One region of the Gordonia sp. CPCC 205515 genome, then DNA from elsewhere that is predicted to be linked to it. Evidence: riboswitches for the same ligand, from Rfam matches in the RefSeq annotation. Region 1 holds a riboswitch; each other region holds the start of a gene.
What was found. Region 1 has a riboswitch for S-adenosylmethionine ahead of AAFP30_RS27315 (aminotransferase class V-fold PLP-dependent enzyme). Riboswitches for the same ligand answer to the same signal wherever they lie in the genome.
Positions count from the first base shown of each region.

Region 2: another riboswitch for S-adenosylmethionine. It lies ahead of AAFP30_RS19955 (bifunctional o-acetylhomoserine/o-acetylserine sulfhydrylase); the one in region 1 lies ahead of AAFP30_RS27315 (aminotransferase class V-fold PLP-dependent enzyme).
Region 3: another riboswitch for S-adenosylmethionine. It lies ahead of AAFP30_RS05830 (hypothetical protein); the one in region 1 lies ahead of AAFP30_RS27315 (aminotransferase class V-fold PLP-dependent enzyme).

Region 1 covers NZ_JBCLVJ010000023.1:42,957-50,474, reverse strand. Annotated here, with positions in the region: gene AAFP30_RS27340 (acyl CoA:acetate/3-ketoacid CoA transferase) at 1-562, shown strand, start outside; gene AAFP30_RS27335 (MDR family MFS transporter) at 646-2,346, opposite strand; gene AAFP30_RS27330 (MarR family winged helix-turn-helix transcriptional regulator) at 2,343-2,789, opposite strand; gene alc (allantoicase) at 3,024-4,007, shown strand; gene AAFP30_RS27320 (hypothetical protein) at 4,018-4,464, opposite strand; gene AAFP30_RS27315 (aminotransferase class V-fold PLP-dependent enzyme) at 4,461-5,771, opposite strand; SAM riboswitch class IV at 5,788-5,901, opposite strand; gene AAFP30_RS27310 (isochorismate synthase) at 6,005-7,117, shown strand; gene AAFP30_RS27305 (ERCC4 domain-containing protein) at 7,126-7,518, shown strand, end outside.
Region 2 covers NZ_JBCLVJ010000013.1:953-8,470, forward strand. Annotated here, with positions in the region: gene AAFP30_RS19945 (PE-PPE domain-containing protein) at 1-969, opposite strand, end outside; gene AAFP30_RS19950 (enoyl-CoA hydratase) at 1,176-1,943, shown strand; SAM riboswitch class IV at 2,023-2,142, shown strand; gene AAFP30_RS19955 (bifunctional o-acetylhomoserine/o-acetylserine sulfhydrylase) at 2,206-3,528, shown strand; gene metX (homoserine O-acetyltransferase MetX) at 3,605-4,753, shown strand; gene AAFP30_RS19965 (hypothetical protein) at 4,782-6,239, opposite strand; gene AAFP30_RS19970 (DUF3017 domain-containing protein) at 6,398-6,688, opposite strand; gene AAFP30_RS19975 (bifunctional methylenetetrahydrofolate dehydrogenase/methenyltetrahydrofolate cyclohydrolase) at 6,745-7,518, opposite strand, start outside.
Region 3 covers NZ_JBCLVJ010000004.1:134,038-141,555, reverse strand. Annotated here, with positions in the region: gene AAFP30_RS05845 (DUF4352 domain-containing protein) at 1-102, opposite strand, end outside; gene AAFP30_RS05840 (BTAD domain-containing putative transcriptional regulator) at 679-3,978, shown strand; gene AAFP30_RS05835 (hypothetical protein) at 4,515-4,973, opposite strand; SAM riboswitch class IV at 5,205-5,317, shown strand; gene AAFP30_RS05830 (hypothetical protein) at 5,349-5,759, shown strand; gene AAFP30_RS05825 (hypothetical protein) at 5,886-6,710, shown strand; gene AAFP30_RS05820 (hypothetical protein) at 7,365-7,518, opposite strand, start outside.

The sequences.
Region 1 (7,518 bases):
CATCATGCAGAGCGCCGACCAGTTCACCCTGCTGCAAGGCGGCGGATTTCAACACTCATTGCTGTCGTTCCTCGAGATCGACCAGCACGGCAACGTCAACGTGCACAGCCTGCCCAAACGGCGGCATGTAACCGCAGGACTCGGCGGGTTCGTCGATATCACGTCGGGCGCGCCAGCGATCGTGTTCGTCGGTTCGTTCACGGCCGGGCGGCGCGACATCCTCGTCGACGACGGTGCGTTGCAGATCCGCTCCGACGGCGCCCACACAAAACTCGTGGCCGAGGTCGACTCGCCCACCTTCTCGGGCAAGCGCGCACTGGAAACCGGTCAGCGAGTCATCTACGTGACGGAACGGTGCGTCCTCGAACTGCGGCCCGAAGGACTCACCGTCGTCGAGATCGCTCCGGGGGTCGACCTACAGCGCGACATCCTCGACCGATCCGAGTTCCCCTTGCACGTGGCCCCAGACCTGCCGACCATGGACGTGGCGCTATTCTCACCGGGACCGATCGGGCTATCCCTCGATCCGATGCCCGAGCACCCGCGCATCGCGGCTCTCTAACCAGCACAAATGTAAGGCACGCATTGGGCCCAGCGGCCCTTTGGGTCGAGTGGGAGTAGTTCTGTCCCGTTGGGTACGCAGCGTTACGTCAGTTGACTTTCTGCCGCCGCTCCAATTGGCTTTCCCTTCCTCAAGGGCAGCTCCTTCCAAGTCAGTGTGCCGATGATCGCGAGCAGCGACATGATCGACACCGCCAGGAAGACGCGGTCCATGGAGTCGGCGAAGCCTTCCTTGATAGGCGAGGACAGCTCGGGCGGCAGTTTCTCGATGATCGACGTATCGCTCATCACGCTGTCCGACGACCCGGCCGCCGCACCCGGATTCTGTGACGCAGCCATCAATGACTTGGCGAAGCCGCTGACCTGTGCATCGTCGCTCTGGGCGGCTTGCACCACGGCAGTGCGGTATTCGGGCTGCGAGGCGGCCGTCGTCATCTCGGTCTTGATGTTGGGGCCCATGAGCGAGAACAGCATGGAGAAGAACACCGCCACGCCCAGGGTGCCGCCGATCTGTCGGAAGAAGGTCGCGGTACCCGTGGACAGACCCATGTCCTTGGGCGGCAGGATGTTCTGCATCGCCAGCATCATCGGCTGCATCATGTTGCCCAGACCGAAGCCGAGCAGCAGGGCGAAGGCCATAACCAGCCACACCGGAGTGGAGGTGCCGACGGTGTGCAGCAGGAACGTGCCGAGCGTGATGAGCACCGAGCCGATGATCGTGAAGATCTTGTAGCGCCCGGTCTTCGAGATCAACTGGCCGGACATGATCGAGCCGGTCATCAGGCCGACCACCATCGGGAGCATCTGCAGGCCTGCGACCATCGGGCTCGACCCGCGCAGCACCTGGAAGTACTGCGGCAGCATCGAGATGCCGCCGAACATCACCGCGCCGACAATGACCGAGATCAGGATGCCTTGAGCGAAGACCAAATTCTTGAACAGTCGCAACGGGATCAGCGCGTCGTCGCCCATCTTGTGCTCGATCCAGATGAACGCGGCGATCCCCACCACACCGATCGCGTAGCAGAGCATCGACAGTCCGGACGTCCAGCCCCACACGCGGCCCTGTTCGGCGACGATGAGCAGCGGTGCGACGGCGACCGCGAGCGCGGTGGCGCCCCAATAGTCGGTGCGCCCGCCGGTGCCCTTCTGCTGGTCATAGTTGAGCACCCGGTAGACGACGGCGAGGGCGATGATGCCGATCGGCACGTTGACCAGGAAGACCCAGCGCCAGCCGGCGATCCACAGGATGGTCTCTTGACCGGCGAACAGGCCGCCGAGGACCGGGCCGAGCACGCTCGAGGTGCCGAAGACCGCGAGGAAGTAGCCCTGATACTTGGCGCGTTCGCGCGGCGGCACGATGTCGCCGATCGTGGTGAGCGCCAGGGTGAACAGACCACCGGCACCGAGTCCCTGGAAGGCGCGGAACGCCGCCAGCTCGTACATCGACGTCGCGATGCTGCACAACAGCGAGCCGACGATGAAGATCGAGATGGCCAGCAGGAAGAAGGGTTTACGGCCATACAGGTCGGACAGCTTGCCGTACAGCGGCGTGACGATGGTCGACGTGACCAGGTATGCGGTGGTGACCCACGCCTGCAACGAGTAGCCCTGCAGGTCGTCGGCGATGGTGCGGATCGCTGTCGACACGATGGTCTGGTCGAGGGCAGCGAGGAACATGCCCATCATGAGGCCGCCGAGGATCGTCAGGATCTGACGATGCGTCAGCCCGGCCCCCGCGACCTCCTCGTGCGCCGCGTGTGCGGCCGCGGATGACTCGGTCATTGCTGTCCTTTCACAAAATCTGTGGGAGAAGAGGTCGGCTTGGCGCACTGGGGTGCCATCACGATTTCCGCGGCGTCGACGAACCGGCCGAGCAGCCGCACCAGCGTGTGCAACTCGTCGTCGGTCCAGTCCGACATGGCCTGGTCCATGGCGGTCCGACGCATCGCTCGCATCGACTCGACCCGCGCCCGACCTGCGTCGGTCACCACCAGCAGGGTGGCGCGCCCGTCGTCGGGGTCGGCCTCGCGTCGTACCAGTCCGAGGTCGACGAGCTGCGACACGTGCCGACTCACCGTGGACGGATCGGCATTGAGGCTTTCGGCGAGTTCGCGGGATCGCATCGGCTGCCGGTCGAGATGGAACAGGCCTTTGAATGCCGCGGTTTCGAAGTCGCCGTCGGCGGTCCGCAACGTGGTGTGCACCGCCCGGTCCCGGACGCGCATGTACCGCGAAAGCACATCGAACAAATCGTCGACCGCCGACTGATCGAGCACCGTGGCGCCTCCCTTTCTCCCCGCATCTCTTTACGTTCTCTTTGCAATTAGTTTCATGATGCAACTAATTGCGCGGTGCAAGTATGCGCTTGGATTCGAATTGAGGCAAACCCTTACCTACGATCAAAAACCGTGACTCCCCAACCACCCGCCCCCGCCGGCAGCCGCCCCCATTTCACGTCCATGCCCGACCTCGCCCTGCGAGATCTGGGTGGCGCGGTGGTCTGGACCAACGACGATCTCTTCGCCGAGGCCCAGAACCTCATCAAGACGCCGCCGGCGCAGTATCAGCCGGCCACCTTCGGTCACAAGGGACAGATCTACGACGGTTGGGAAACCCGTCGACGCCGCGCCACCGGTGTCGATCAGGCGATCGTCCGACTGGGCGCACCGGGCGTCGTCTACGGCGTGGTGGTCGACACCTCGTGGTTCAAGGGCAACTATCCGCCGTTCATCTCGGTGGAGGCCGCCGCGGTGGAGGGCGTGGCGTCGGTGGAACAGCTTGTCCACCACACGGAATGGGTCACCATCGTGGACCGGGTAGCGGTCGACGGCGACACCCGCAACCCGTTCAAGGTGGACGCCAAGAATCGCTTCACCCACGTCCGGCTGACCATGCATCCGGACGGGGGCGTGGCGCGGTTCCGCGTCCATGGTCGCGGCGTGCCGGACCCACATTTCTTCCGCTACGGCCACTTCGACCTGGCCGCGCTGGAGAACGGCGGGCTGATCACCGCCTGCTCCAACATGTTCTACAGCTCGCCCAACAATCTGCTGATGCCCGGCCGAGCACGCAACATGGGCGAGGGATGGGAGACCTCCCGCCGCCGCGACGACGGCAACGACTGGGTCCAGGTACGTCTCGCGGGTCGCGGCCGGGTGAGCCTCGTCGAACTCGACACCAGCTGGTTCCTCGGCAACTCCCCCGGTTCGGCGACCGTCCGCGGTCGCGACGGCGAGGACGGCGACTGGTTCGACGTGTTGCCGCGCACCGACTTACAGCCCGACACCCGGCATCGGTTCGTCCTCGATCCGGACCGCCCGATGACCGAGGCGCGCATGGACATCTATCCCGACGGCGGCATGGCGCGCTTCAAGCTCTACGGCACCCTCACCGACGACGCCGAGGCCGCACTCCTCGAACAGTGGGAGCGCGGCGAGGCCTGAGGGACGAGCGTCACGCCACCCGACGCCGCACCCCAACCACTTCCGGCATCACCAGCTCGCGCACTCGCGCGGCGGTCGCCGAACCGTCGATCGGCACGACGATCACCGCGTCGGCGACCTCGGCGGCGTAGATGTCGCGGATCAGCGAGACCAGTCCGCGCGCGGTGCCGACGTAGCGGATGGTGTCCGAGTCGTCGTCGACGACGTGGGCCGCAGCGGCCCGCGCGGACGCCGGATGTGGCGCGATGGCCGCTTCGATCTCCAGCGCCACAACAAAATTCACCGGATCGTGGGTGCCGGCGCGCAGTAGCGACCGGGCGCGTTGGGCCTCGCGCAGCGTCGAGCGCCGCACGACGATCGGAAAGGATTGCGCCGCTGGATCACCCGCGATCGCCACCTGCAGCGCCGGACGGCCGATGCTGATGGTGGCGGTGGGTGCCAGGTACTCGACGGTCATTCGATCCTCGCTTTCGTGGTCAAGTGAGTCAGTGCGCCGACGAGCCGATCGATGTCCTCCGAACCGGTCCCGACACCAAAGCTGGCCCGCACGGCACCGTCGCGGTACCCGAGGCGGTTCAGCAGTGGATGCGCGCAGAACTTGCCGTCCCGGACCCCGATTCCCGCGCTGTCACTGAGGAATTCGGCCACTGCACGGGGCTGATGGCCGGCGACGGCGAATCCGGCGATCCCGACCCGATCGGTGGAGTCGGTGAAGATGCGCAATGCGGTGACGGCGTCGACTCCCGACAGCCCGTCGTCGAGGCAGGCCCGCAGGATCTCCTCGTGCGCACCGATCGATTCGAATCCGACGCGCGTGAGCTCGTCGCAAGCCGCGGCGATCGCGATGGCACCCAACACATTCGGTGAACCCGCCTCGTGCCGCGCAGCCCCGGTGTGCCAGCGCACGTCGGTGCAGCCATCGGATTCGACGCCCACCTCGGCGGTGGCGCCGCCACCGGCGAGATACGGTGCGGCCGCGTCGAGCCAGTCGGCACGGCCGATGAGCACGCCGGCACCGAACGGCGCGTAGACCTTGTGGCCGGAGAACACCAGGTAGTCGATGCCGTGACTGACCACTGAGATCGGCCGATGCGCGACGAGCTGCGCGGCGTCGACGAGGATGCGGGCGCCGTGCCGATGCGCGATCGAGGCGAGCCGGCTGATCGGCAACACCTCGCCGGTGACGTTGGAGGCCGCGGTCACCGCGAGCAGCGCGGCGGGCGCGGACGCGAGTTCGGCCTCCAGCGCGACAAGGGTGTCCTCGATGGTGTCGGCGGCGCGCACGATCCGTGCCCGACTGGAGCCATCGGGCCGCGGCGCGCACCACGGCAGCAGGTTGGCGTGGTGTTCGATATCGAGGACCACGACGTCACCGTCGGTGATGTGGGCGGCGAGGTTGATCGAGTCGGTGGTGCCGCGGGTGAAGACCACCGCGTCATCGGTGCGGGCGCGGACGAAGGCCCGCACCGTCTCGCGGGCCTGCTCGTAGCGTCGCGTGGTGACCTGCGAGAGGTGGCCGGCGCCGCGATGCACGCTGGCGTAACCGGTCAGCGCGTCGGTCACCGCTGCCGCGACCGCGGTCAGGGCGGGTGCGCTCGCCGCGTAGTCGAGGTTCGCGTACCGCACCGTGTCGCCGGTGCACAGCGGCACCTGTGCGGTCGCACCGGCCACGTCGGCGAGGGGCGCGATGGCCGGGGCGGCCGGACGTACAACGGCGACATCGTCGCAGGTGACGGCGCTGGGCGCCGAGAGGACAGCAGTCATGGCAATACTCCTGAGGAATCCGCACTTGCCGTGGTCGGTCGACCGACGGCCAGGTCGTCACCCGGAGCACCCCACCACGGAGGAGGGTTGCCGACCAGCGAGCCGGGGCTTGTCACTGGCACTCATGACCTGCACCAAGATTGGCCCATCGAGCCGAGGAGTGTCAATTTTCACTCACCGTGCGCGAAAGTCCGGTGAGGGTACCCTCACTTGCTCCCGGTACGGTAGGAGCCATGACCGTGACTGCTGCCGACCACACCGCCGGGGAGGCGAACGTCTTCATCCTGTCCCGCCCGCACGGCACTGTGCGTGCGACCGGAGCCGGCACGACATTCACCGACGCCTACGCCGCCGCCGACGCCCTGCGCTCACACTCCGTGGACGCCATCACCGGTGCCATCGGCTTCGACCGCGCCGGCCGCAGCGCCCTGGTCGCGCCGGCCTCGCTGGTGCGATCGTCGGCCCCGGTGCCGGGATCGTCGGCGCGTCCGCACACCGTGACGTCGCGATCGTTCTCACCGGAGCGGACCGAGCATCGCGATCGCGTCGGCCGCGCCATCAAGGCGATCGCCGACGGCGGCCTGGACAAGGTCGTGCTGGCGCGTGCGGTCGATCTGACCGTCGAGCCCGATGTAGAGGTCGACTCTCTCGTCGACGCCTTGGCGCACGGCAACGCCGAGCACAACGCTTTCGCCGTTGATGTCGGCGCAGTGTGGGGTGACGCCTCGTGGTTGCTGGGATCGAGCCCAGAGGTGTTGTTGCGCAAGGAAGGTCGCGTCGTGACCTGCCAGCCGTATGCGGGTTCGCTGCCGCGGGCCGCCGATCCGGCGGCCGATCAGGCAGCGGCGGAGACGTTACGCACCTCGACGAAGGATCTTGCCGAGCACGCCTTTGTGGTGGATTATCTGCGCGACCGACTGATTCCGCTGTGCCGCGAGCTGGATGCCCCGGCGACACCGGAGGTCCGTGCCACCGGCGAGATCTGGCATCTGGCCACACCGATCCGCGGTGTGCTGCAAGACGACTCCGTCACCGCACTGGATCTCGCGCTGTTGCTGTCGCCCACCCCCGCCGTCTGCGGCACACCGAGTGATGCTGCGGCACAGTTCATCACCGATATCGAGGGGGACCGTGGCCTCTATGCGGGTACAGTCGGCTGGTGCGATCAGGCGGGCGACGGTGAGTGGATGGTGACCATCCGCTGCCTCCAGCTCGGCGCCGATCGGCGGTCGCTGCGCACCTGGGCGGGCGGAGGGATTGTCGCGCAATCGGATCCGCAGGCCGAGCTCGACGAGACCACCGCCAAACTCCGCACCGTGCTCAACGCGCTCGGTATCGCCGACTGACGTCGACCATGCCCGACGACTTCCTGATCGCACACAATCCGGAGGAGGGGTCTACGCTCCCGTATCTGGTTCGGATCCCGTTGGGTCCCAATGGGATCATCCTGAAAGTCCGGGACACGTGGCCACGAACCAGCAAGGTCTACTGCCACCGGGCGACCGAGTGGCCACGCGATGCCGAGATCGTCGAACAACTCCCGGTGCGGTCGGTGTCGCGGCGTGGCGCAGCCATCGACCTGGTCATCGACAGGGCCCGGGAGAACCGGTCACAGTTCGTGCTCACACGTGCCCGCGGCCGGGAGATGATCTTCTGGCAGTCCCGCCGAACCACCAAGCAGGCCCGGCCGAATGTGGCGTTGCCGACGGCGCGGGCACATGGGCAGTCCATCGAGATCGTCGTCGAC
Region 2 (7,518 bases), on a different contig from region 1:
CGGCGGCTGGAAATCGGCCAGGGTGATGCCGAGGATGTCGGGCACGGTGAACCGGTACTGCATCAGATCGGGGACCGTCCAATTCAGACCGATTGCGTCGACGAACCGCTGGGTGAGGATCGCCGTCGACGACGGGGAATCCACGACACAGGTGGTGACGTTGCCCGCCGGAGTGCAGGTCAACGTGCGGTCGGCGCCGTACATGTTCCAGCTCTCCACCGATGACGACAGGTACATGTAGAAGGGGTAGAGCCCGTGCTTGACCCAGTAGCCGAGCAGTCCGTCGACCGCGCCGACCGGATCGTGCAGCAGGTCCGGCAGATCGCAGATCGGATCACCGGCAATGCAGTAGGTCGTGACCGGGATACCGCCGAAATCGGCGTCGGTCCGTGCGCCGGCCATCGTCAGGCCCGGGATGACGCCGACGAGAACGAGTTCGACGCCGCGCCCCCACAGGGTTCCGGCCTGGCGCGGATCGGAGTACAGCTCGCCGGAGACGTTGGTCGGGTCGATCCGGTATTCGCCGGTGGTGCCGTTACCGATGTCGGTCAGGGCGTCGCCGACGACACCTGCACCCTGCGAGTACCCGGCGATGACGACCTCCTTATCGGTGCCGCACGTCGACTGGTACGAGGAGACCGCCGCGAGGATGGCCTCGTCCCCCTGCGATTGGCTGTCATCGAAGCCGAAGGCGCCGAGCGGCCAGATCGACGCCGGGTAGTCGATGACCTCGGTGGTGTAGGCGCCTTCCGGGGGTGGACTGGCACCGGGCGGAAACGTCCCCTGGTACCGCTGACCGATCCCGACGACCGACGCGCCGGAGGTGTCCCAGGTCCCGCCGACCAAAAACACCCGGCCAGGCCCTTCGCATCCGGTTGGCAATGAATCATCGGCACGGGCCACGCCCGATCCGAAGGTCTGGCCCACGGCGAGCGCGACGGTCAGCACCGCGCCGCTCAGTAGCAGCATCACTGCCTGGGTTCGTCCGCGAAACCGGTGCGCCATCGTCCGTGCCTCCCACTCAGGGGTCGGGTGTGAGCCGCGTCTCGCACCCGTGGAACGCATCGAATACTAGCCCGAATTCAGGAAAGGCAATGCGAACTTGGGCACTTGCGATGTGCTTAGGATCGCTAAGCTATCCCTTATCGCGCAACACAATTGGAGGAGACAGTCCGATGAGTGAGGTCCTACTGGTCACCAACCACGACACCGTGGCGCTGGTGACGCTCAACCGTCCCGACGCGCGCAACTCGTTGAGCCCCGAGTTGATCACCGCGTTGAGCACCACGCTGCGATCCCTGGACGCCGACCCGCAGGTGCGCGCGATCGTGCTGACCGGTACCGACCCGGCGTTCTGCGCCGGCCTGGACCTGCGTGCGCTGGCCGCCGACGGTCCCGACTATCTGCAACTGTTCGCCGACGACGACTGCATTCGGCTGGTCGGTGAACTCGCGACGCCGGTGATCGGTGCGATCAATGGTCCGGCCATCACGGGCGGCCTCGAGATCGCACTCGGCTGCGACTTCCTGATCGCCGGGGACCGCGCGCTGTTCGGCGACACCCACGCCCGCGTCGGCGTGCTCCCCGGCGGCGGCCTGACCGCGCGGCTCCCCGATCGGGTGGGTACCGCGTGGGCGCGCCGGATGTCCTTCGCCAGTGAGATCGTCGACGCCGAGCTGGCCCTGCGGATCGGGCTGGTGACCGAGGTCGTCGAGCACGACCGGTTGATCCCGCACGCACTCGACCTCGCCGCACGGGTGTCCGATGCACCGGGAGACGTGACGGCCTCGCTCAAACACATGTACACCGCGGGGTGGGATACCGGCCCGGGCCGAATCCTCGATGTCGAGGCCCGGCTGTCCGCGGCCCGCCGGCCGGAGTGGGACAAGCTCGAAGCGAATCGGCAAAAGGTGATGGACCGCAACCGCTCTCAGTTGCGCTGACCGGCAGCGTCACGGGTTCGAATCAGTGCGCGCGAGACCATTCCCAGTCCGTTTCGAGCGTGTTATATCCTTGACGCCAGGTCATGAGCATCAGCGTGAAGCCCCGGCTTGCTGATCGGCAACCCTCCAACCGCGGTGGGGTGCTCCGGGTGATGACCGGGTTGAGAAACACTGTCGTGTTTCCCGGCAAGCGCGGGTCCGAAGGTCGGACCCCACCAGGGTCAATGCATCCTGCCGACCGTAGAAAGTGATCAACATAGTCATGTCCGACGCCACCGACGTCACCAATCCCGCCGACAGCTGGAGCTTCGAAACCAAGCAGATCCATGCGGGCCAGACCGCCGACGCCTCCACCAATGCGCGGGCCCTGCCGATCTACCAGACCACGTCGTACACCTTCAACGACACCCAGCACGCGGCCAACCTGTTCGGCCTCGCCGAGCCGGGCAACATCTACACCCGCATCATGAACCCGACCCAGGACGCGGTCGAGCAACGCCTCGCGGCTCTCGAGGGCGGCGTCGCCGCGCTGCTGGTCGCGTCCGGGCAGGCGGCCGAGACGTACGCGATCCTCAACATCGTCGAGGCCGGCGGGCATGTGGTGTCCAGCCCGCGCCTCTATGGCGGCACGTTCAACCTGTTCCACTACACGCTGCCCAAGCTCGGCGTCGAGGTCAGCTTCGTCGACGATCCGGAGGATCCGGCGTCGTGGCAGGCCGCCATCCGCGACAACACCCGCGCGCTCTACGGCGAGTCGATCTCCAACCCCAACAACGAGATCCTCGACATCCCCGGCATCGCCGAGGTCGCCCACCGCAACGGACTGCCGCTGATCGTCGACAACACCGTCGCCACGCCGTACCTGCTGAACCCGCTGGCCCACGGCGCCGACATCGTCGTGCACTCGGCGACCAAGTACATCGGCGGCCACGGCACTGCGATCGGTGGTGCGATCGTCGACGGCGGCACCTTCGACTGGCGTGGACAGCGCGACGGCAAGGATCTCTTCCCCGGTTTCACCACCCCGGACCCGAGCTATCACGGAGCTGTGTTCGCAGATCTCGGCGCGCCGGCATACGCACTCAAGGCCCGGGTGCAGTGGCTGCGCGACACCGGTGCCGCGATCTCTCCGTTCAACGCCTTCCTGCTGGCACAGGGTCTCGAGACGCTGAGCCTGCGGGTCGAACGACACGTCGCGAACGCACAGCGCGTCGCGGCGTACCTGAACGATCACGCCCAGGTGGAGTCGGTCGCCTACGCGGGACTGACCAGCTCGCCGTGGTATGACCGCGGACAGCAACTGCTGCCCAAGGGGCAGGGCGCGATCATCGGCTTCGAGATCGCGGGCGGCGTCGACGCCGGCAAGCGCTTCGTCGAGGGGCTCACCTTGCACAGCCACGTTGCCAACATCGGTGACGTGCGGTCGCTGGTGATCCACCCGGCGTCGACCACACACAGCCAGCTGACCCCCGAGGAGCAGGTCGCCGCCGGGGTCAGCCCGGGTCTGGTCCGCCTGGCCGTCGGAATCGAGGGCATCGACGACATTCTGGCCGACCTCGACCAGGGCTTCGCCGCGGCCCGATGACCAACGACGCAGAGTCCACGACAGTCCGGTAACCCCCAAGCACGGTGAATGAGGTGCATCGCAGAGTGAGTGAATTGTGTCAGTGAGTATCGAAACGAGGATCCAGACCGCTGATCGTCCCGACTGGGAGCAACTCCCGGATGGGGAGATGATGCGCGTCGACATCGGCTCGGTCTCACTCGACAACGGCGAGGTGATCGACGACGTGACGCTGGCGTTCCAACGCTGGGGCGCCTTGTCGCCGACGCGGGACAACGTCATGCTGACTCTGCATGCGCTCACCGGCGATTCCCACGTGACCGGCCCGGCCGGCGACGGCTATCCGTCGGCCGGGTGGTGGGACGGGCTGATCGGTCCCGGCTGCGCCATCGACACCGATGAGTGGTGTGTCATCTCGGCCAACGTGCTCGGCGGCTGCCGCGGCTCCACCGGGCCCGGTTCGCCCCACCCCGACGGCCGATCCTGGGGTTCACGATTCCCGCAGATCACCGTGCTCGATCAGGTGCGTGCCGAGCGCGCACTGATCGAGCGGCTCGGCATCGCCGAAGTGGCGGCCGTCCTCGGCGGTTCGATGGGTGGTGCCCGCGCCCTGGAATGGGCCATCGAGTATCCCGAAATGGTGCGCAGCTCACTGGTTCTCGCGGTCGGTGCACGCGCAACCGCGGATCAGATCGGCACGCAGACCACGCAGATCGCCGCGATCAAGGCCGACCCGGACTGGCAGGGCGGCGACTATTTCGGCACCGGACGGGTGCCGTCGACCGGCATGGGTGTCGCCCGACGCATTGCTCATCTGACCTACCGCGGTGAGGTCGAACTCGATCAGCGCTTCGCCAACGAGCCACAGGGCGAGGAGCAACCGCTGCGTGACGGCCGCTACGCCATCGACAGCTACCTACAGCACCAGGCCGACAAGCTGATCACCCGCTTCGACCCGGCGAGCTACGTCGTGCTCAGTGAGGTGCTCAATCATCACGACGTCGGTCGTGGCCGCGGCGGGGTGCGGGCCGCGTTGAATGCCTGCCAGGTGCCGACAGTCGTCGGCGGTATCGTGTCGGACCGGTTGTATCCGTTGCGGTTACAGATCGAACTCGCCGAACAGCTCGGCAATTGTGTGGGTGGTCTGCAGGTCATCCACTCCGACAACGGCCACGACGGCTTCCTCACCGAGTTCGATGCGATCGGTGATCTACTCAAGCGCACCGTCGAGATCGCCCGCGGCTGAAAGCCTTTCCCTCCACGACCCGGATAGCTCAGCCGGCCGCGTCGGGGGTCGGCGTCGTGGTGGTGGGCGCCGTGGGCCGCGGCGGCTGATTCGGCACTCCCCGCTGCTGCGGCGGCACCGGCAACGTCGTGGGCGGCGTGAAACCCGGCGGCAGGAGCTCCGGCGGAATGGTCGGAGTGGTGCCTTGCGGCCACGGCACCGACGGCAGCGGATACGGCGACAGCGTTCGCGTCGAGGTGGTCGGCTGCTGCGGCGTCGGCGGTAGTTCCGTTGTCGCCCAACCGGGTCCGTCATCCCACCGAGGCTGCAGGGTGGGTTGGGCCGGCTCGGTCGGCGCGACCGGTTCGGGCGCCACGGGCGGGAGCGGCACGACCGCGGTCGGCGAGTACGTGGTGGTGGCCCGGTCGGTCTGCGGTGTCGACGACGACGTCGTCGTAGAGTCCGCCACCGGCGAGGACACCGGCCGCACCTGCGATGGTGACGCCGGAGACGAATGCCCGGTCAGCGCCGAACTGACCGCATAGACGGCCATCAGCGTGGCCGCGAGAATGGCGGCGATGACCGCCAACGGCATGGCCGACAACCACTCTCGTTGTCGTCGACCGCCGATGAAGGCCAGCCGGGTCGTCGTCTCCGAGGTGGTCTTGGCCCGCGCGATCAGGGCGGCACCCACCGACGCGGCCAGTTCCGGGTTCGGCGGAACCACGGTCTCCACCGATTCGTCATCGACGATATGTTGTACCGCAGACAGATTCGCCAGCCCCCCGACGAAGGCCACCGCATCGGCGGGCTTGTCCCGCGCAGCATTCTCGGAAATGTAGCGCGCCAATACCTTTCGCGCTTCGTCAACCATCGGGGCGGCCGCCGAGGCGATCACCTCCGCGGTCAGCACGACGGTGCCACCACCACCCGACAAACCGACGGGAGACTCCCCCGCACCCGTAATCGCGGCGGTGACTTCCTCTTTGGCGGTTCGGCAGGCACTGAGCAGGGCACGACGGCCGGGCCGGCGGGCGACGGTGCCCGCGCCGTCGACGAGCGCGTCCACGATCGCCCGATCCAGCGCCCGTCCGGACAGTGCACGCGACCGTTGCGACGCGGTGATCTCCCGGGTGGATGGATCGACGGTGTAGAGCGACATCCCGGTATCGCCACAATCGACGACGACCACCGATCCGAATCTGCTGATCTCACCGGTCGCCGACAGGTACTCGACGACCGCCTCATCCTCGGCGACGAGTTGGATCTGACGGCGCGGTCCGGCGCCGCGCGAACCCAACTCGCGGCGTTGCTTGTCGGTGCGCGCAGCCACTCCGATCGGCCCGACGCGAACATCCGCGTCGCGGGCGGCGGTCAGCATCAGATCGATTCCGGCATTGACCCGGCCGGCGGCCTCGAGGCCGTCCTGCGGGTCGACGTCGATGACTCGGGAATCGATCACACTGCGCCCCACGTCGTCGCGCGTCAGCAGTACGTAGTGGATCATCCCCTCGCCTGCCGACACACCCAACGACGTGAAGTCGTCAGGAATTGCCGAATCGTCGGTGCCGAACGTCGAAGTGATGCGCAGTCCCCCAGGGTGTCGTAGCGGTCGGTTACGCGACGATTCGAGCCCGAAAGGTCACGCGTTGGTCTCTATTGTAATCAATCTGTGCCCAAAGGATCGATCGAGGTTGCCAACCACAGGATCAGAGCACCTACCGACGCCATCGCCGCGACGTCGAAGAACTTGCCTCTGACCTGCAATAACCCCGCTCTCGACGTGGGGATCAGGGCACGCAGGAGCGCACCCAGAATCAGCGCGGTGCCAAACACGAATGCGCCGCGCCGCCAGCGATCGAACAACACGAGGACGGCCGCGATCAGCAGGCCGAGCAGCACCAGGAAGTACGGGATCTGCACAGCGACGGTTCGGAAGCGCCGAACGCGATGCAGTTGCGCGGCCCGACCGGAGGTCGTCGCACGGCCCCGCGCGTCTCCCGAGGGTGGAGTCACCCCGCGGTTCCTGTCCCGGAGCGTGCCACGAGCTGGGCTTCGGCCCGTTCCACCACATTGACGAGCAGGAAGGCCCGGGTGAGTGGGCCGACCCCGCCGGGATTCGGTGACACATGCCCGGCGACGTCCCAGACGTCGGGGGCGACATCGCCGACGAGTCCGGCTTCGGTGCGGCTGACGCCGACGTCGATGACCGCCGCGCCCGGCTTGACCATGTCGGCGGTGATGAGGTGCGGCACGCCGGCGGCCCCGATGACGATGTCGGCCCGCGACACCTCGGCCGCGAGGTCGGCGGTGCCGGTGTGGCAGAGCGTCACGGTCGCGTTCTCGCTGCGCCGCGTCAGCAGCAGGCCGATGGGACGACCGATCGTGACGCCACGGCCGACGACCGTCACTCGGGCGCCGGCGATCGGGATGTCGTAGCGGCGGAGCAGATGGATGACGCCGCGCGGGGTGCACGGCAACGTCGACTCCTTGCCCAGCACGAGACGCCCGAGATTGATGGGATGCAGACCGTCGGCGTCCTTCTCGGGGTCGATCCGCTCCAGAGCCGCGTTCTCGTCGAGATGCTTGGGCAGCGGAAGCTGCACGATGTATCCGGTGCACTCCGGGTCGGCGTTGAGTTCGTCGATGGCGGCGTTGAGTTCCTCGGTGGTCGCGTCCGCCGGCAGATCCTTGCGGATCGACGCAACACCGATCCGCGCGCAATCGGCGTGCTTGCCCTTGACGTAGCTGTGCGAACCGGGGTCGTCGCCCACGAGAATCGTCCC
Region 3 (7,518 bases), on a different contig from region 1:
TTGCGCTTTATCAGTCAAGAAGTCGCCAACTGACGGTACTCCAGTTTCCACAGCGCTCACCAAGAACGTCGCCGACGCTCCGTCAGCGATAGGAGTATTCATTTGGCCTGTCGGCTGTGTCGATCGTGAAGGAGTTACAGCACTGGCCTCCGGCGGTCGCATTGCTGTAGACGTTGCCAGTGAGGAGTTGGCGTTCGTGGAGTCTGCGTTTGACGACAGGACCGCCATGCAGCCGCCAAAGAAAATCAGGACCGCGATAATGACGGCAAACGCTACGACCAGCCACACCCACGTCGGAGTGTCCGGTTTGCGCTGCGGTGGCGGGTACTGCGAATACGACATAGGAAGGCTCAACTTTCGGACTCGATACCAAGCGATGGGCGACTTTACTGCATCCCCAGATAGACGATGTGTCGCAGATATACGGATAACGAGCAGCCCGAACATTCCGACTCGTGCCTGCATCATCGAACGACGACACTCTGGTCAATAATGCGTCTGCCGGACCGCTCGGCGCAGAAGGTGATCGATCTGACCGATTGCCGATCACTACCGGCCACCACAGAATGAGCCCACGGAGGTTCTGTTCTCCGAACACGCGGTCGTAGTTCGACCTCCTCAAACCCAACACGCGCGATACGCTCGGCAAATCATGATCGGCCGGAGGAGCGTGAGACGATGCCGCAGAACACCGGCGACGCCGCGCCCACCCAAGCGATCCGCCTGTCGATGCTGGGCCCACTGCACCTCGAGATGGATTCCCAGCCAACCGAACTCGGTGCCCGAAGCCAGCGGGCGCTGATCGCGCGGCTCGTTGTCGCCGGCGGGCAGGTCGTCTCCACGGACCGGCTCATCGACGATCTGTGGAGCGGCGAACCCCCACCGAAAGCGCTGACCAGCCTACAGGCCTACATCTCCAACCTGCGGCGCATCCTCGAACCCGACCGCCCACCGCGGGCACCGGCCCGCATCCTGGTGAGCGAACCACCGGGGTACGCGCTGCGGCTACCGCGCGACCGCGTCGACGTCTGGGAGTTCATCGACCTCCTCGCCGACCCCGGCACCGATCCGGCCACCCGAGATCGACACCTCACCGCCGCCCTCGACCTCTGGTCTGGCGAACCGTACGGCCAGCACGCGACCGAACCGTGGGCGGTCCCCGAGGTCACCCGCCTCGACGCGCTCCGGGTGACCGCCGTCGAGCAACGCGCAGCCGCCGCCCTCGACCTCGGCCGGCCCGACGAGGTGGCCACCACCCTGCCCGCGCTGTGCGCCGACCACCCGACCCGCGAAGAACTCTTCCGCCTCCTCGCCCTCGCGCAGTATCAACTCGGCCGGCAGGCCGACGCGATGGACACCCTACGCACCCTGCGCACCTACCTCGCCGACGAACTCGGCGTCGACCCCGGGCCTGCCATCGGGCAGCTCGAACAGGCCATCCTGCACCATGATCCGGCGCTCCTCCGGCCGAATACACCACCGCCCGTCGCCACGGCATCCACCGCACCCGAGGACATCGTCCCCCAGCCGTCACCGGACATTGCGGTGCACACCCCGCCCGCCGGACGCGAGAGCGAACTCGAGAAGCTCACCGAACATGCGCGGACCGCCGCTGCTACGGGCCTGCGCATCGTGTGGGTCACCGCGGAAGCCGGCGGTGGAAAGTCCACGCTCGCCCAGACTTTCGCCGATCGGCTCGGCGTCGAGGGATGGCGCACGGCACTCGGACACTGCCCCGAGGTTGACGGTGCACCCGCGGCGTGGGCGTGGCGTGAGATCCTCGACGGCCTCGGCGCCGCCCAGGACGCCGACGACCCGTTCCAGCTGGCACGCGGGGTGGTCGCCGCCGTGGAAGCCGTTCCCGGACAGCCGTTGCTGCTGATTCTCGACGACGCGCACCGCGCCGACAGCGCCACCCTGCAGGTGCTGCGTCAAGTGGTCACGTGGATGGCGCGTCGGCCGGTGCTGGTGGTCGCGACCTACCGGCCGTCCGAGGCCGCCAACGAACTGCTCGCCACCGCCGCCTCACTGGTCACCGTCACCGTCGATCTGATTGCCCTGCAAGGACTGTCCGACGCCGGAATCGAGGACATCGCCCGCTCGGTCGGGTTGTGGCCGCTGACCGCCGACACCCATGACCTGCTGCGCACCCGCACCGATGGCAACCCGCTGTTCGTGCGTGAACTGGCCAAACTCGTCGCGTCCCAAGGGCCCCGGGCGGCGACCAGCACCGTGCCGACCGGGGTACGGGATGTGTTGCTGCACAGAATCGATCGGCTACCCCCGGACACCGCGAGAATGCTGCGGCTGGCTGCGGTGGGTGGACGGGAGATCGAGATCGACACCGTGGTGGCGCTGTGGTCGTCATCGGGCGACGATGCCACCGACGTCGAGGACGTCGTGCTCGATGCGGTGGACTCCGCGAGTGTCGCGGGTCTGCTCACCGCGACCGCGGACCGCATCCGGTTCAATCACGTGCTGGTGCGCGACGCGGTGTATGACGCCATCCCGGCACTACGACGACGCCGGATGCATTGGCAGACTTTGCAGATCCTGCGTGCACGCCCGCACCACAATGCGGACGAGCTGGCCCACCATGCGGCACTCGGCGCGTCGACCTCCACCGCGGTCGAGGCCCTGGGAGTGGTGGAACCGGTCGCCCGCCAACGCTTCGCCACCGAACTCAAGGCCGACTCGGCGTCGCTGTGGCAGGCCAGTGTCGACCTGCATCGGATGGCCGGCCACGATCACGTCGGCGCTGCGACCGCCGACCGCATCGCACTCATCGATGCGATGCGCAATCTCGTCACCGCGCTGGCCTACAAGGGCGATGTCAACGAGGCGCGCACACAACGCAATGAGGCTCTCACGTTGGCCAGGGCACTCGGCGACCACGACGTCATCCTTAACGTCCTGACCTGCTGGCGCACCCCGCACGTCTGGACGACCCGCCCGCAGGGTGGCGCCGACCCGGTGATGGCTCCGGTGGTCCTCGACATGCTGCCCACCACAACAGGAATTGACCGGGCTCGACTTCTGGTCACCGCGACGCTGGAATTCGAGGGCAACGACCAGGATCGTGCGGTCGCCTACTCGGCCGAAGCCGTCGAGCTGGCACGCGGGATCGGCGACCAGGAGTTGCTGTGCGCGGCTCTCAACGCCCGGGTGTTCACCTCGCTCGGCCCGGACATGCGGTTCGAGCTTCCGCGGATTGCCGCCGAGTCACTCAGCGCCGCTGAAGAATTGGAGAGTCTCCCCTACCAGGCGGCCGCCCACTGGGGACTGTTCCAGGCACGTCTCGCGGAAACCGATCTACCCGGTGCGGCGGCCGAGATGAGCCGGGGACTACAGAAGGCCAGCAGCGGCCGGGTCGGCGAGCTGGTGGTGGTGCTGTCCACGTTCACCGCCGTGCTGGAAGCCCTTCGGGGAAACCTGGATACGGCGTCGGCCATCTATGACACGGTGGCCGCCAACCTGCGCGCCGCCGGACTGCCCAACGGGGCCGACATCGGCCTGATCGGCGAGTTCGTCGTGTCGTGGTACCGGGGGTCGTTTGCGCACATCATCGACGAACTGCTGGAGCTCTACCGGCGGGTGCCGGCCCGGGTCGGGTGGGTCTACGTCAACGGACTGCTCGACGCCGGACGCGTCACCGAGGCCCACGTCATCGCCGAACTGAAACCGCCGTCCATCCGCGACTACTACTGGACCGCGATGGAGGCCTTTCACGCCCGCGGCCTGGCCCGGCTGGGGCTGGTCGAGGAGGGCCGCGAACTCTACGCCGAGCTCGTCGGCTTCTCCGGCACGGTCGCCGGACTCAACTCCGGCAGTGTGGCATTCGGGCCGATGGATGTGGTGCTCGCGGAGCTGGCCGAATTGATCGGGGATGAAGAAGCGGCGCAACGGCATCGGGAGATTGCCGCCGAGGTGGAGGAGAAGATTCGGCGCGGATTGGATGAGGTCGGGCGGGTGGGGTGAGGCCACCGCAAATATCGCGTGCATGTGGCGGCGAACAGTAGTAACGTCGTTCTACTCGCCACCGGAGCGAGATACCGCTGGAGACACCATGTCCCACACCGACAAGACGAAACCCCTCTGGGTCAAGCTCGCGCATCATGACCTCGAATGGTCCGAGGTCCACGATCACACTGGCGGCCCCTGTGACCTGCCGCCCATCGCTGACGGCTGCGCATTCACCTACGGTACGACGCAGTGTTATCGCGAACTGCGCTACACCGGCACCCGTGTGTGCTGCTGTCCGATCTGTCACGCTGTCGAATGGCCGCGGTCGGAGCGCCAGCGTCGACGGAGGGAGCGTCGGCGCCGGCGGGCAGATCTGCGGGGATGAAGGACTCTGCGACCTGGAGTTAGTGCCATCTTTGGCTTCTTATGGCCACTTATGGGGAATCTCCCATAAGTCAGCATAATTGCGTCGCGTTCCTCTGAGTCCGGCTGCAATGATGGCGTGAAGGTGCCCTGCTTGCGAGTCGCTCTTCACCACAACATGATTGGTACTACATCAAGCCGTGGACGAAACCTACAATCGTCTCCGCGAAGTCCACCCAGACCTGCGGAGAACTCATCATGTCGTCCGAATCTGGGTCATTCACGGTGGGCGCACCGCCTTGCAGTACGTCCTCTCCCTCCAATCCGAGGTCGGATGAGCTGTAGGTGAGCTCCAGATTCCGGCCGTCCGCCCACGAGGCAGTCCCGTAGACGGGTGCACTGGACATGACCGACAGTCCGCCCGTTCGCATGCTGATGTCCTCGTACCACTCGACTTCGCGGCCGCCGGCCCAGGTGAACACGACATCCCAGGCCATCATCTCGTCGGTCCAGTACGGCACCGCCCAGAGAGTCAGACCAAACTGGCCGGGAACGATGACCGCGGGCAACTGATCGACCGGATCGGCATCCCACGGCTCGACCTCAGGCTCGTCGCCAGAGTCCTGATTCGTTTTGTTGTCGCTCATGAAACCTTGCACCCCAATGTCGTCGGCGCTACCTTCTCGTCGGAGTAGCGCGTCGGCGCCGGTAGCAGATGTGCAATGTCTACCATCTCGGTCTGACATCTTGGGCCGGCAATTTCGATGTTCGCTCACCCAAAACCGGATTCACGGCCAGCGGCGATGCGGGGCGGTTCGCAGGATGACGCTGTCATCATGCTCCGGAATTGTCAGAGCCTCCTTGTATCCTGGACCACGCTTCACGAGACATCGTCGCCAAGCTCCGACTGGACGGTGCGCCAACCCCACGCTCGTGGGTGGCTCGGATGACGAAAGCGGTCGATACCAACAGGTTTCGACAAGAGCGCCTCTCCCGCGGAGGCTTCACCACGGATGGACACAATGGCAGACCCCGCATCGCCCGACGACCGCACGCCTCAGAGCGACCACGCCCGCGCGACGCCAGCCTACGACATGGGTTACCTCGCGTATCACGACAAGCGGTTCTCGGGCCCACCACGATCGGGATGGCACAAATCGAAACGTGAGACCTCGGGCATGAACGTCTCCCGCCGACTGTGGGACCAGCGTCAGGGATTACGGCGCGACTACGAGGCCGTCCACGGCACCGATCCCACACAGTGGCCGGTCCGGCATCCCGGGGTTGTTCTCGACGCCGTCCAATGGATCGCACATTCGGCATGCCTCGGTTGCGAGTGGATGGACCGGCAAGGCGTCTACATGAAGGAATCTGGCTGGCGGGAGAGAGCACTGGCGGCGGCGCGCGAGCACGAGGAGTCATGGCACCGCTAGCACGCGGGCTATCTCGCTGTCTGTCAGACGATCCCGAAAGCCGCACCAAGCTCCGAGCCCAGTGCAAGGGTCGACCGTCGGCCCCCGCACCTACAACCACGACCGACATAACGGAGACCAATATCTGTGAAGCTCTATTACCACCCCGACTACGTTGCCGCCGCGTACGGCTTTGACACCACCCGCAAGTCCGGCTGGATCGCGGACTCATTGGCCAGCGATCCTATTGAGGGTGTCGAGGTCACCGCACCGACGCCGCTGACCGTACGCGACCTCACCCGCGTCCATGACCCTGAGTATGTGGCAGCAGTGCGGACCGGCACCCCCGACTGGCTCGCCGAGTCGCAGGGATTCGACTGGGTCCCCGCGCTCTGGCAGATGGTGCTCTCGTCCAACAGCGGCGTCGTGGCGGCGGCACGCAGCGCCCTGAAGGAGGGCGTGGCCGGCTCGCTGTCCTCGGGACTGCACCACGCGCGCTATGACGAGGGCGCAGGATTCTGCACCTTCAACGTCCTGGTCGTCGCCGCGAAGAAGCTTCTCCACGAGGGCGACGTGCGCTCGGTGCTGATCCTCGACTTCGACGCACACTGTGGCGGCGGCACCGCCCAGCTCATTGCCGACGATGAGCGCATCACGCAGGTCGACGTGTCGGTCAGCCCGTTCGACCGCTACCCGGGGCATGCCAACTCGAACCTGACGCTGGTGGACAACGCCGACGGGTACCTGACCACCATCAAGGATGCACTGGCCCGGGCCGATGCCACAGAGTTCGATCTCTGCTTGTACAACGCAGGGATGGACCCCTACGAGGGCTGCGTCGTGGGCGGACTGGACGGCATCACCGCCGACGTGCTCGCCCGTCGGGAGCGCATGGTGTTCGACTGGTGCCGGCAGGCCGCCCTGCCGACGGCGTTCGTACTCGCCAAGCGGGTACATCAGCAGCACGCTTGATGACGACACTCTGGTGGGATTGCATCGACTCACCATCGATGCCGCTGCCAATCATCAACACCAATCAACACTGAAGCAGAGGCACCGTGAGCAGCCGCTACCGTGACACCAAACGCCGCATCATCACCGTCGAGTCGGCCTCTTGCGTAAAGAGAATTGCTCATCTTGGTGGGACCACCGTTGCTGTTGTTTCGTGCTGCGTCCACAGTTCATTCCACGTGCGAGTGTCACGTCATCCGTGTCGGCAGTCTCAGATTTGCCGGGAATGACACGAACCCGGTCGAAACTGTGGTGCATCGGCGTTTTGCGATGCCCAACCTCGCAGACATAGCACTCAGTCCTGGAAACCCGGTCTTAGCCGTTGCGTAAGCCATCTGATGGATCTCTTGTCAGTGCGTGTCGGGTAGTCCGCAGCCGAAAGTTCGGCGACGGTCATCACGGGCGTGGCGAGGCTGTCGCCGCAGCCGGGTACGGCCTCGTTGAGCCAGTCGGCTAAGTACCGCCGCAGCGTCTGGTAATCGCGGGGGTATCTACAACCTCGAATGTCCGCAGATCGGTCGGCAGACGGCCATCCGGAGCTTCAGGTGGGTTCAGGTCCCGGCTTGCTTGCGGTTCCGTTGCCTGGTCTGCGACATCGCGGTCCTCTGGGCATGTTCAGTTCTCCTCGATGGATGCGAAGCTCAGGCGTGCGAGTAGCTGAGCGAGTATCCCGCGTTGAAACCCGATCTCGGATTTCAGCGGATGGCTGCCCACCTGCCCGGCGCTACTTTGCATGGTCAGCGGCTCACTGGCGGTTGCCTTGTCCAAC